2 regions of the Shewanella sp. HL-SH8 genome follow, and region 1 is predicted to be linked to the other one. Evidence: riboswitches for the same ligand, from Rfam matches in the RefSeq annotation. Region 1 holds a riboswitch; the other holds the start of a gene.
What was found. Region 1 has a riboswitch for thiamine pyrophosphate ahead of ACRWQN_RS13680 (TonB-dependent receptor). Riboswitches for the same ligand answer to the same signal wherever they lie in the genome.
Positions count from the first base shown of each region.

Region 2: another riboswitch for thiamine pyrophosphate. It lies ahead of thiC (phosphomethylpyrimidine synthase ThiC); the one in region 1 lies ahead of ACRWQN_RS13680 (TonB-dependent receptor).

Region 1 covers NZ_CP195039.1:3,101,117-3,106,966, forward strand. Annotated here, with positions in the region: gene ACRWQN_RS13680 (TonB-dependent receptor) at 107-2,308, opposite strand; TPP riboswitch at 2,368-2,492, opposite strand; gene ACRWQN_RS13685 (YcfL family protein) at 2,634-3,029, opposite strand; gene ACRWQN_RS13690 (PaaI family thioesterase) at 3,052-3,540, opposite strand; gene ACRWQN_RS13695 (PaaI family thioesterase) at 3,533-4,045, opposite strand; gene hinT (purine nucleoside phosphoramidase) at 4,045-4,398, opposite strand; gene ACRWQN_RS13705 (M61 family metallopeptidase) at 4,574-5,850, shown strand, end outside.
Region 2 covers NZ_CP195039.1:2,761,314-2,767,163, forward strand. Annotated here, with positions in the region: gene ACRWQN_RS12195 (bifunctional hydroxymethylpyrimidine kinase/phosphomethylpyrimidine kinase) at 1-1,544, opposite strand, end outside; gene thiC (phosphomethylpyrimidine synthase ThiC) at 1,544-3,535, opposite strand; TPP riboswitch at 3,725-3,824, opposite strand; gene kdnA (8-amino-3,8-dideoxy-alpha-D-manno-octulosonate transaminase KdnA) at 4,026-5,210, shown strand; gene kdnB (3-deoxy-alpha-D-manno-octulosonate 8-oxidase KdnB) at 5,286-5,850, shown strand, end outside.

The DNA.
Region 1 (5,850 bases):
TAAAATAGTATTTTGCGGCGCCTGGAAATACCATACCGCCGCAATGGTTAAGCTCATTTAACAACGTCCAATATCAACATATGATGCAAATGAGCTTCACGAAAAATTACATAAATTTATAGTCGAAAGTTACGCCAATTTGACGTGGGTCACCGTAACGAATGTATTGCTTATCAGCCCAATCTGTATCGGGCTCGTTACCAAAGTAGAATCCACGCACGCCATAGTTTTCATCAAACACATTACGCCCCCACAAATAGGCCGACCAGGTTGGTGTTTCATAACCTAGGCGAGTATTGACTATGTTATAAGCGTCGGATTGAGAGTCATTACTGTCTGAATAATAGAAGTCACTTTTACCACTAGTATTAATATTGGCAAACCAACCGGAGTCAGCTAGATAAGTCACACCAGCACTGTAAGTAAAGTTGGGAGAGTGAGCTAATTCGCGTCCAGATAAATCAACAATAGTCCCATTTTTATCCTGGTAGCTATAATCGCCATATTCTGTTTCTAACCAGCCAACACTACCGTACATTTGCAGATTTTCAGTCGCGTACCAATTCAAGTCAAGTTCGGCGCCATAGTTACTTGAGCTGCCTGCATTTTCAGTGAATAACACAAAGCGTTGTGGATTTTCAGGATCTTGTAATGATGCTGCAACTTGTTGCTCTTCCCTGTCCATAAAGAAAAGCGCAAAGTTAGTATCAATTGCCCCCGCTAACCACACAGACTTAAGACCCAACTCGTAGTTATATAAAATTTCAGAATCGAATTGTTTTTTATCAGCCAACTCTGCCGGTAAAGTCATGTTAAAACCACCCGCCTTGTAGCCACGCGCGACTTTCGCATAAGCATTGTGTGCAGCATTAAGCGATTTAGACAAGGCTATATGGCCGCCCCACATGTCTTCAGAAGGCTTGAAGTTGTCATTATTAGTATCAGAATACTCACTGTTGCGGCGCTCAAGGCGCAATCCGCTAGACAGTAAGTAATCGTCACCTAAATGACTATCAAGTTGCGCAAATACCGCGAAATTAGATGCATCATAGCTTGATTGCAGTACTTCATCTGGCCAGGTGTTATATTCAGAATATAAGTCATTGTCTTCTTGAAGATTCATGGCATACACGCCAACTAACCAGTCAGTTGAGTCATTAAAAATACGACTTGCCTGGTTTGATGTGAAGCGAAACTCCTGCGATACAGTGTTACGATCGCCCTTTTTGTTCCAGGTATAATCGTAAACACAAGGTGCTGAGCCGGTGACATTCCAGTTATCATCATATTCATTACAGGTTTTACTGCTCCAATAAGCAGGATTAGCCCAGTCACCGTCGTATCCATGTTGATGATCAGTTTGTGCAAATGAGGTTAATGAGGTTAATTCAAAATATTTAGCGCCTGTGAACGACAGTTTTAGCCCTGCGCCAGTGGTTTTTTGATTATCAATACCCGGTTGATCAGTTAGGGTATCAAAACCATTATTATCCAATGTCCATGCATCATAACCGTTGTTATAGTTGGCGTGTAACAAGGTTAAGTCTGCCTGTACATCATCGGTGGCATACCAACGTAATTTTGCTCGGGTGGTCAATTCATCACGTTGATTGGTATCATCACGGCCTAAATAGCTGTTGTTTCTATAACCATTCTGATCATGCTTTTCAAGCGAGACTCGATAAAGTAGCTTTCCTGAATCCGTGATAGGACCAGAGCTAAAACCTGAAAAAGTTTGCAGATTATCATCACCTAAACTGACTTTGGCGCCATTTTCAAACGTGTCTGTTGGGTCATTACTTTTAAGGTAGATCAAACCCGCTAATGCATTGGCGCCGTATTGTGTGCCTTGTGGACCACGTAATACTTCAACCTGTTGCATATCGTACATGCTTGACACCATGCCAAGACCTGACAAATCGATATCATCAACAATAAAACCAACCGATGAGTTAGGCGCGCCTTGATATTGCTCTTGTTCGCCAATTCCGCGTATTTGGAAGTATTTTGGGCGTGAGCTACCACCCGACCAGTTAAAGTTAGCAATAGAGTTTAATACATCTTCAAAATGCTGCGCGCCTTCATCTTCTAATTGCTGGGCATCGATAACCGTGACACTTGAAGGCATTTTATCAAGACTGATATTGCTGAAATCTGCATTTACGACAATCACTTCCATCTTTTCAGATTCAGGTGCGATACGCTCAATAGATTCAGTTGCGGCAAGACCATTGGTTGCATAAAGTGCCGTAAGAACAGCTAATGCGAGTGATGATTTTACTGGGAAGATATTTTTTACAGGAAGCATAGGACCTCAAATATTAAGTTTGAGATCCGGCAAGTAGCGATAAAGAAGTGCACATCCATGAGATCGAAGTGGCCCATTCCTACGCCGGTATTAGCCGGATCAGGTTCTAAGGGTTCATCATTTGATATCTCAGTTTTTCAATTAAATATAAAATTTAACCAGTAAAACACCCCTTGGCGGAGGGGATTATATCTTAAATTTAGCTCGCTAGCAGGCAAAACTAATACTTTTTTCTGACTAAAAATAAAGCCAGCAAATGCTGGCTTAAAAAACGTGGATTTTTACTCATCTTAAAAGCTAAACTGCGGTTTAGCTAAGTTATCGGTTAATTTGAAAATGCCTGGCGAATATACACCTCAAACCGAGTGGCTGTGGCATTAGGGGCAACCGCATTAACTTGCATTTGTTGTTTGCCGTGTAGCTTAAGTGACTTCCAGCTAGTGGCTTCATCTTCAATGGTAAAACCACTGGCATCAAACCAGGTGAATTTATACTGTAGGCGTAAATCTGTTGCCACTAAACTATTGATTTGTGCCGCTGCTTGAATTAAATCTGCGCTCTGGCGCTCATTCACATTAGTCACTGACACTTGTCGGCCAAAAGTACTGTTATCGACTCGTACTTCGCCTTGGGAATTAACTGAAATACCCGCTGTATGATTTGCACAGGCTGACAACAATAAACTTGCAGATAATACGAAGTAACCCGTTAACTTTTTGATATTCATTGCAAAGCCTCTTCATTTATTCAATCAAAAAATGTGCTCTAGCAGTGGCAATTAACTGCTTTCTATTGGTTTGCCAGCAATTAATACTCACATTCGCGACTCTTCGTCCCTGGCGAGTAATTTTACATTCTGCAAAGGTATCTTGATGTAAACCTGCGCGTAAATAGTCGATGGAGAAATCGACAATTTTAGGCACCTTCTTGGCTTGCATAAACACCATTAATTGCACAATTGCCGACATTTCCATAAAACCTGCTATTACACCACCGTGTATAGCGGGCAATATAGGGTTACCTATATTGTCATCCTTAGCGGGTAATTTAAACACCATTTCGTCGCCAAAACGTTCTACCGACATACCAATAAATTGTGAATACGGTACTTTAGCCAGTAAATAACTGTAGTCATTCAGTTCAATCGCACGTTTTACCACATCTCTCACATCCAGTGAGGCTGAAGAGTCTGGCGTATCGCCTTGAGTTGCTAAGGTTTTAAATTCAGTCATGTTTGGCCTCCGGTAAATTGCCCATTAATGCCTGGCGAAACTCTTCGCCGACCATTTCGGGACTGATACGCATAAAGGTGCCAACGGCATGGGCGATAGGCTCATCAATGCTGTCCTGATAAGCGATTGCACGGGTAAAGGCTACGCTAGAGGATAATCGATAACATTCAGCAAACGCATACACAGCTTTGTGCGGCTCAGCCGGTTTCATATAATCGACACGTAGATCTAATGTGGGTGATATTTCTAAGGTTTGATATTTTTTTAAAATTGCACACACTACCGCAGTGCCGCAGGTTGTATCAATCAATGTGGTGATCACACCGCCGTGAATAACACCTGTATCTGGATAACCGATAATATCTTGACTATAAGGTAGTTCAATAAGTACATGGTGTTCGCTGGCTTCTTTAACCGACAAGCCTAATCGACGACACTGGGCTAATTGATTAACAAATCGGGTTGCCACTTCCGTTAACGGGAAAAAATCAGAATTAATTTTCATTAGCCGCGGCTCAACATAGGTCCAAGCGGCTTACCACCTAATAAATGCAGATGAATATGGTACACTTCCTGGCCACCATGTTTATTGCAGTTCATGATCAACCGATAACCATCTTCGGCAATGCCTGCTTCATCGGCAAGCTTGGCCGCGACAGTCATCATCCGACCTAGGGCTAATTCGTCCGATGCTTTAACATCATTTGCAGTCGCAATTAGATGGTTAGGAATAATCAAAATATGCGTCGGTGCTTGCGGTGAAATATCACGAAATGCAGTAACCAAATCGTCTTGATAAAGAATGTCAGCAGGAATTTCACGACGAATAATTTTGCTAAAAATGGTTTCTTCAGCCATTTGATTGTCCTTTTTGCGGTAGCCATGTTGAATGACAAAATGTGGATAGGCTTAAGTTTATAGTATTTTTCAATAAATATAACCGCTAATGATGCTTTTTCATTGTAGTCGTTTGCGTAAACTCGGCAATTTTGGCAGCATGGGTTCATTATCGTTTTTAGCGACTGGACCTTTTATGCATCATCACATTCATGCCATCGATCCCAAAGCCCATTTATTTGCCGTAACCGCCACATTGAATAATGCTCAGCCACATCAAATATTCAGCTTACCTGCCTGGTTACCGGGCAGTTATATGATCCGTGACTTTGCTAAGAACATCATCGACATTCAATTTTTTGATGAAAATGATGCGCCGATTGGCTTTACGCAACTCGATAAACAAACATGGCAAGTGGATAATCAATCAACCACGATTACCTTGCGTTATCAAATTTATGCCTGGGACTTATCGGTGCGTACAGCTCACCTTGATACTAATCATGGCTTTTTTAATGGTAGCTCAGTTTTTCTCGCTGCTAATGGATTAGAGCATCACCCTCAACAGGTTACGATAGCGCCACCAGCATTGAATGACTTAGCCCAATGGAAAGTGGCCACCAGCATGACACGCGCAGCGGGGGAACAATTTGGTTTTGGCGAGTTTACCGCTGAAAATTACCAGGACTTAATTGATCATCCGATTGAAATGGGCGACTTAACCATTGATACTTTTGTCGCTGCAGGCGTACCACACGATATTGTGTTAAGTGGAAAGCATCGCGCCAATATGGCCCGCTTAAAGCAAGACTTAAAAGCAATTTGCGAATACCAAATTCACTTTTTTGATACCCCTGCTCCGTTTGAACGCTATGTGTTTATGACCACGGTATTAGATAATGGCTTTGGTGGTTTAGAGCATAAAGCCTCTACTGCCTTAATGTGTTCACGCAATGATTTACCTAAAAGTGAACAAGGTGAAGTCGAAACAGGCTATCGCACCTATTTATCCCTTTGCAGCCATGAATATTTCCATAGCTGGAATGTAAAACGCATCAAGCCGGCAAAGTTTACCCCGTTTGATTTATCCCAAGAAAGCTACACTGAGCAATTATGGGCTTATGAAGGTATTACCTCTTACTTTGATGACTTAATCACTTATCGCAGTGGCTGTATCGATCAAGAAAGCTATTTAACCTTATTAAGTGAAACCATGACTCGGGTTTATCGTGGTCAAGGCCGCTTTAAACAAAGTTTAGCTTCATCAAGCTTTAATGCGTGGACAAAGTTTTATAAACAAGATGAAAATGCCGCCAATGCTATTGTCAGTTATTACACTAAAGGGGCGCTATTTGCATTACTGTTAGACTTAACGTTAAGACTTGAAACCCAGGGCAGTAAAAGCCTTGATGATGTGATGCGCATTTTATGGCAAGAGTATGGTTTAACCGAAAAAGGCACCGATAACAAAAG
Region 2 (5,850 bases), 340 kb from region 1:
CCGTGCTTAAGTGCAAGTTGCCAGTGATCATTAATAAACAATTGGGCATTAAAGTCTCGACCTAGCTGAATAGCACGTTGTATTTGTTGTTCTAACTGCTGTTGTTCTGACTGGTGTTGTTCTAACAGGTATTTAGCGGCAATAGGCGCTGAGGTTTTCGGTTCTGAACTTAACTGCCCTGAACCGTATTTTGCTAACCACATCGCTTTGTGCTGTTCATCAACAAAACTGTGCACCTTGTCATAGGACACTACTTGCATATCTTCCACATCTTGCTTAATCCGCAGTTGCACTGTTTTACAGCCCGCTTTCAATAGCTTCTCTAACATATCTACCGATGACACCACAGGATAAATACCTAGTGGTGTCGACAGTTTTGTGAAATTAATAGTAGCTGTTCTTAATAGCGAGTTATTAACTTGTTGATCAATTCCAAGGGATGGTTTTACCGCTAAAGCAACCTCCTTTGGCGCTGTATCGGTAGCTTTAACATCTACAGCTAACTGTAAAATATGTGGCATTAACTCAAGCGATGTTGGCCAACCGGTTCTGGCTAAACATCCAGACCCTTGACCAAGCTTAATACTGTGCTTAAGACCGTTAGTGACATAGGCTTTAGCTAATACTATGGCATCGTGCAGCACAAAATCCTGTGCCATAAAACTGGCCATTGCAGATGACAAGGTGCAGCCACTGCCATGGTTGTTTACGGTATCAACGCGATCTGAGCTTAATATAAACACGCTGTTGTTATGCTCGGCGCTGCCACCTTCAACATGATGACAAATATAAACATCATGGGCTTTGTCAGCTTGCCATGGCGCATCGCCACCTTTGGCGACAACAGCACACTCAAAATAATCACTCACCCGCTTGGCCATATTAACCATGCAATCAAGCGTCATATTTTGTGTATCAGTTAACTTATGCTGACTGCCACTATCATCTGCCACGTTAGCTTTTGATACTTTAGTTTCTGTCGCATTAGTGTGTATTGCATTAGTTTCTGTCGCGCGAGCATCTATCGCTTCAACAAGGCTGATTAACTCCATCTGATTTGGGGTGATCATATTAATCACTCCTTTAAATGGACTAAAATCTAGCCTGTGCTGATTAAGCTTATCACCGCTGCTGGCCACCATAACAGGGTCGAGGATCACTGCTATGCTTGCCCTACCATCGAGCTCGTTATTAGTACTAGTGCTAAAATTTCGCAACCAATTAGCCAGCTGATTAAGCTGATGTTGATTGGCAAGCAAACCAATTTTAATTGCTTTAGGCGGCATGTCGGTGACTAACGTATTGAGCTGTGCCAGTAACATTCTTTCTGACACAGCCTCAACTAAACTCACCTTTACCGAGTTTTGGGCAGTTAGCGTGGTGATGACACTGCAACCATGGCATTGCAAGTCAGCAATAGTGGCTAAGTCGGCTTGAATACCCGCTCCGCCACCACTGTCTGATCCTGCAATAGTCCACACTATCGGTTTAAGCCCAGCTGACTTTTTAACAGCTGATTGGACAGATTGAATTATTGGCGCCATTACTCAGCAACCTCTGCCACCGATTTTTGATGATACAAGTTAGAACCGGTCGCTTTAAATTCCGCTGACTTTTGTGCCATTTTTGCAGCTATTGTGTCTTTTGACTGAGTAGGTAGCAGATCACCTTGTGCTTGATAGGATTGATAATCAGCTGGCGAAATCACTTCAACATTTTGCAGCGCTTGTTTTTCAAGGTTGGCGGCATATTCACGCACATCTTGAGTGATTTTCATCGAGCAGAATTTAGGGCCACACATAGAGCAAAAATGGGCGACTTTTGCCGACTCCTGCGGTAATGACTCATCGTGATAGGCTCTGGCTGTGTCAGGATCAAGCCCTAGGTTATATTGATCTTCCCATCTAAATTCAAAACGGGCTTTTGATAATGCGTTATCACGTACCTGTGCCCCCGGATGTCCTTTGGCGACATCGGCGGCATGTGCTGCTATCTTGTAAGCTATTAGCCCTTGTTTTACATCTTCTTTGTTCGGTAGACCTAAATGTTCCTTGGGTGTGACATAACACAGCATAGCGACGCCATACCAGGCCATCATTGCCGCACCTATGCCAGAGGTAAAATGATCATAACCCGGTGCAATATCGGTCGTTTGTGGTCCTAAGGTATAAAATGGCGCCTCATCACAAAGTGCTAATTGCTTTTCCATATTGATTTTAATCAACTGCATAGGCACATGGCCAGGGCCTTCTATGATGGTTTGTACATCATATTCCCAGGCAATTTTAACTAGCTCACCTAAGGTCTCTAATTCGGCAAATTGCGCTTCATCATTGGCATCGGCAATCGAACCTGGACGCATACCATCGCCTAATGACAGTGACACGTCATAGGCGGCACAAATCTCACAAATATCTCGAAAGTGCTCATACAAAAAGCTTTCTTTATGATGACTTAAACACCATTTTGCCATTATCGACCCACCACGAGACACCATGCCGGTTAAGCGTTTGGCTGTCATGGGGACATAGCGTAATAACACGCCAGCATGAATGGTAAAGTAATCTACGCCCTGCTCGGCTTGTTCAATCAAGGTATCTCTAAACACTTCCCAAGTAAGATCTTCTGCCACGCCGTTTACTTTCTCTAGCGCTTGATAAATGGGGACTGTGCCAATAGGAACAGGTGAATTACGAATTATCCATTCGCGGGTTTCGTGAATATATCTGCCAGTCGATAAATCCATTACCGTGTCAGCGCCCCAACGTGTCGACCACACCAACTTCTCAACTTCTTCTTCGATGGACGATGTCACCGCTGAGTTACCAATATTGGCGTTCACTTTAACCAAAAAGTTACGCCCAATAATCATAGGCTCTGACTCTGGATGATTAATATTAAGCGGAATAATAGCGCGTCCTCTCGCCACTTCACTGCGGACAAATTCAGGGGTAATTAACTCACCAATCACAGCACCAAAAGCTTCACCCTTAGCTTTTTTTGTTAGCACAGGATCGCTAACCTCTTGCCTTGCCATGTTTTCACGTATAGCAATGTATTCCATTTCAGGAGTAATAATCCCCTGGCGAGCGTAATGCATTTGCGTCACTCGCTTACCCACTTTAGCGCGGCGCGGTGGCACTAGCGCATCAAAGCGTAAATGGTCCAAACCATCGTCAGCTAAACGTTGTTGGGTAAAATGAGAGCTAGCACCATCAAGTGCTTCGGTATCGTCACGCTCTTCAATCCAAGTTTGACGAAGCTTGGCTAAACCCAAGCGCACATTGATTTCAGCATTGGGATCAGAATACGCACCAGCACAATCGTAAACCTTTAACGGAGGATTTTGCTCTGTAAGGGGATTGGTGTCATCACCGCCCAAAATGGTATCGGTTTGATGAATTTGGCGCATGGCTACGTGTAAATCAGCACGGCTACCTTGCAGATAAATTTTCTCAGAATTGGGATGTTGTAATGGTTTTAAGTTATCAATAAAAGCTTGTGCGCTAGCACGGGTTTCGCGACGATTTGACATGAGCAACCTCGAATAAAATGAGAGAAAGTTGCTTGTCTGGAGGAAAGTGTGTTGAGAGCGAGCAATATCGTTAACGCAATTCAAACAATGGTTAGACTCAATTGCTGTCAATAATCAAAAGAGGTAAACACGGGTAAAACTAAGTGGATATGGTAAAACCACTTAAGTTTTACGCATGAATAATCACCAAGGATTATTATGCTTGTTACCTACGCAGGTTTTAGCCTGATCAGGTTCAACGGATCCCGAATTAACGGTCTCAGCCTTAATGGCACTCCGACAAGATTCGGTAAGTATAGCCAGAAATAAACCTCAATAACAAGATGTAATATCTGCATATGTTTTCAAGGTGATCTTTAACCGCCCAAGTTGAGCAATAAAGAAAAATGAATTATTTTTCAATAACTGTCGCAGTCTCCCCACTAACCTAGTTATAATTAGCGGGTTTATGTAAACGCAAAGATGCGTAGAATTTTAGGAGATAATTTCCATGCCAGGTTTTGAATTATTCGGTCCAGAAGAAAAGCAGGAAGTCGCTGACGTAATGGAGAACGGTTTTACCTTCCGTTACAACTTTGACCATATGCGTAATGATCGCTGGAAAACTCGCGACATGGAGCAATTACTCTGTGAGAAGATGAACGTTAAACACGCTCATCTTGTATCAAGTGGTACTGCTGCACTTCAAACTGCTATGGCTGCAGCGGGTGTTGGCGCAGGTGATGAAGTTATTGTACCGCCGTTTACTTTTGTGGCTTCTGTGGAAGCAGTATTTATGGCTGGCGCAATCCCCATTTTTGCTGAAATTGATGAAACCTTATGTTTATCGCCAGAAGGCATTGAAGCGGTTATCACCCCACGCACCAAAGCAGTAAATCTAGTGCAAATGTGTGGCTCTATGGCAAAAATGGATGAAATCAAAGCCGTCTGTAAGAAGCACAACTTGATTATTCTTGAAGATGCTTGCCAGGCCATAGGTGCAAGCTACAAAGGTCAAGCACTAGGCACTATCGGTGATGTCGGTTGTTACTCTTTTGATTCTGTTAAAACCATCACTTGTGGTGAAGGTGGCGCTATTGTCACTAACAATTCAGATATCTACAACCACAGCCATATGTTCTCTGATCATGGCCATGACCACGTTGGCAGTGACCGGGGCGCTGAAGGTCACCCAATAATGGGATTGAACTTCCGTATATCTGAAATGAACGCCGCGATGGGTTTAGCCCAGTTACGTAAGCTAGACAAAATTATTGCGATTCAACGTAAAAACAAAAAGACCATTAAAGATGCGATGGCACAAATTCCAGAAGTGACTTTCCGTGAACTACCTGATCCAGAAGGTGACTCAGCAGGTTTCTTAAGCTTCTTCTTGCCTACAGAAGAGCGCACAATTGAGATAAACAAGAAACTTGCGGCAAACAAGGTCGATGGTTGTTTTTACTGGTATATCAACAACTGGCATTACCTCAAAAATTGGAAACATATTCAGGAGCTTAAAGCCCCTGCTGCGTTACCAATTATGTTAATTGCTGACCGCCCTGACTATACACAAATTAAAACACCAAAATCAGATGCCATTATGAGCCGTACGATTTCGATGTTAATTAAACTGTCTTGGACAGATGAGCAAATTGCAGAGCGTATTGAAAACATCAAACGTGCTTTTGCTTAAATAACTTATCTTCTATCACCTCATTTGAGGTGATAGTACTTTTTACAGTAAATATCTCAACTGGAGAGTGTTGTAATGAGTTTTAAAAATTTTAAATGTGTACCAAAAATGATTTTTGGCCGTGGTTCGTTCGTGCAATTGGACGTGGTATTAGAGCAAGAGCGCAAAGAAGCCGATGATTTTGTGGTATTTCTGGTTGACGACGTACACCAAGAAAAACCATTAGCAGGGCGAGTTCCCAACAAAAGCCAAGACTTAGTCATTTACGTTAACGTAGATGACGAACCTACAACGGTACAAGTTGATGCATTAACAGCACAAGTGAAAGCCTTTAACACTAAGCAACCAGTCAGTGTTGTTGGTTTAGGCGGCGGCTCTACTATGGATTTAGCCAAAGCGGTATCGCTTATGCTGACTAACCCAGGCAGCTCATCTGAATACCAAGGTTGGGATTTAATTAAAAACCCTGCAATTCACCACATTGGTATTCCTACAGTATCCGGTACCGGCGCTGAAGCATCACGTACTGCGGTACTTTGCGGCCCAGTGCGTAAGTTAGGCTTAAATTCTGACTACACTGTGTTTGATCAAATCATTATGGATTCTGAGTTAATTGCAGGTGTCCCAACCGATCAATGGT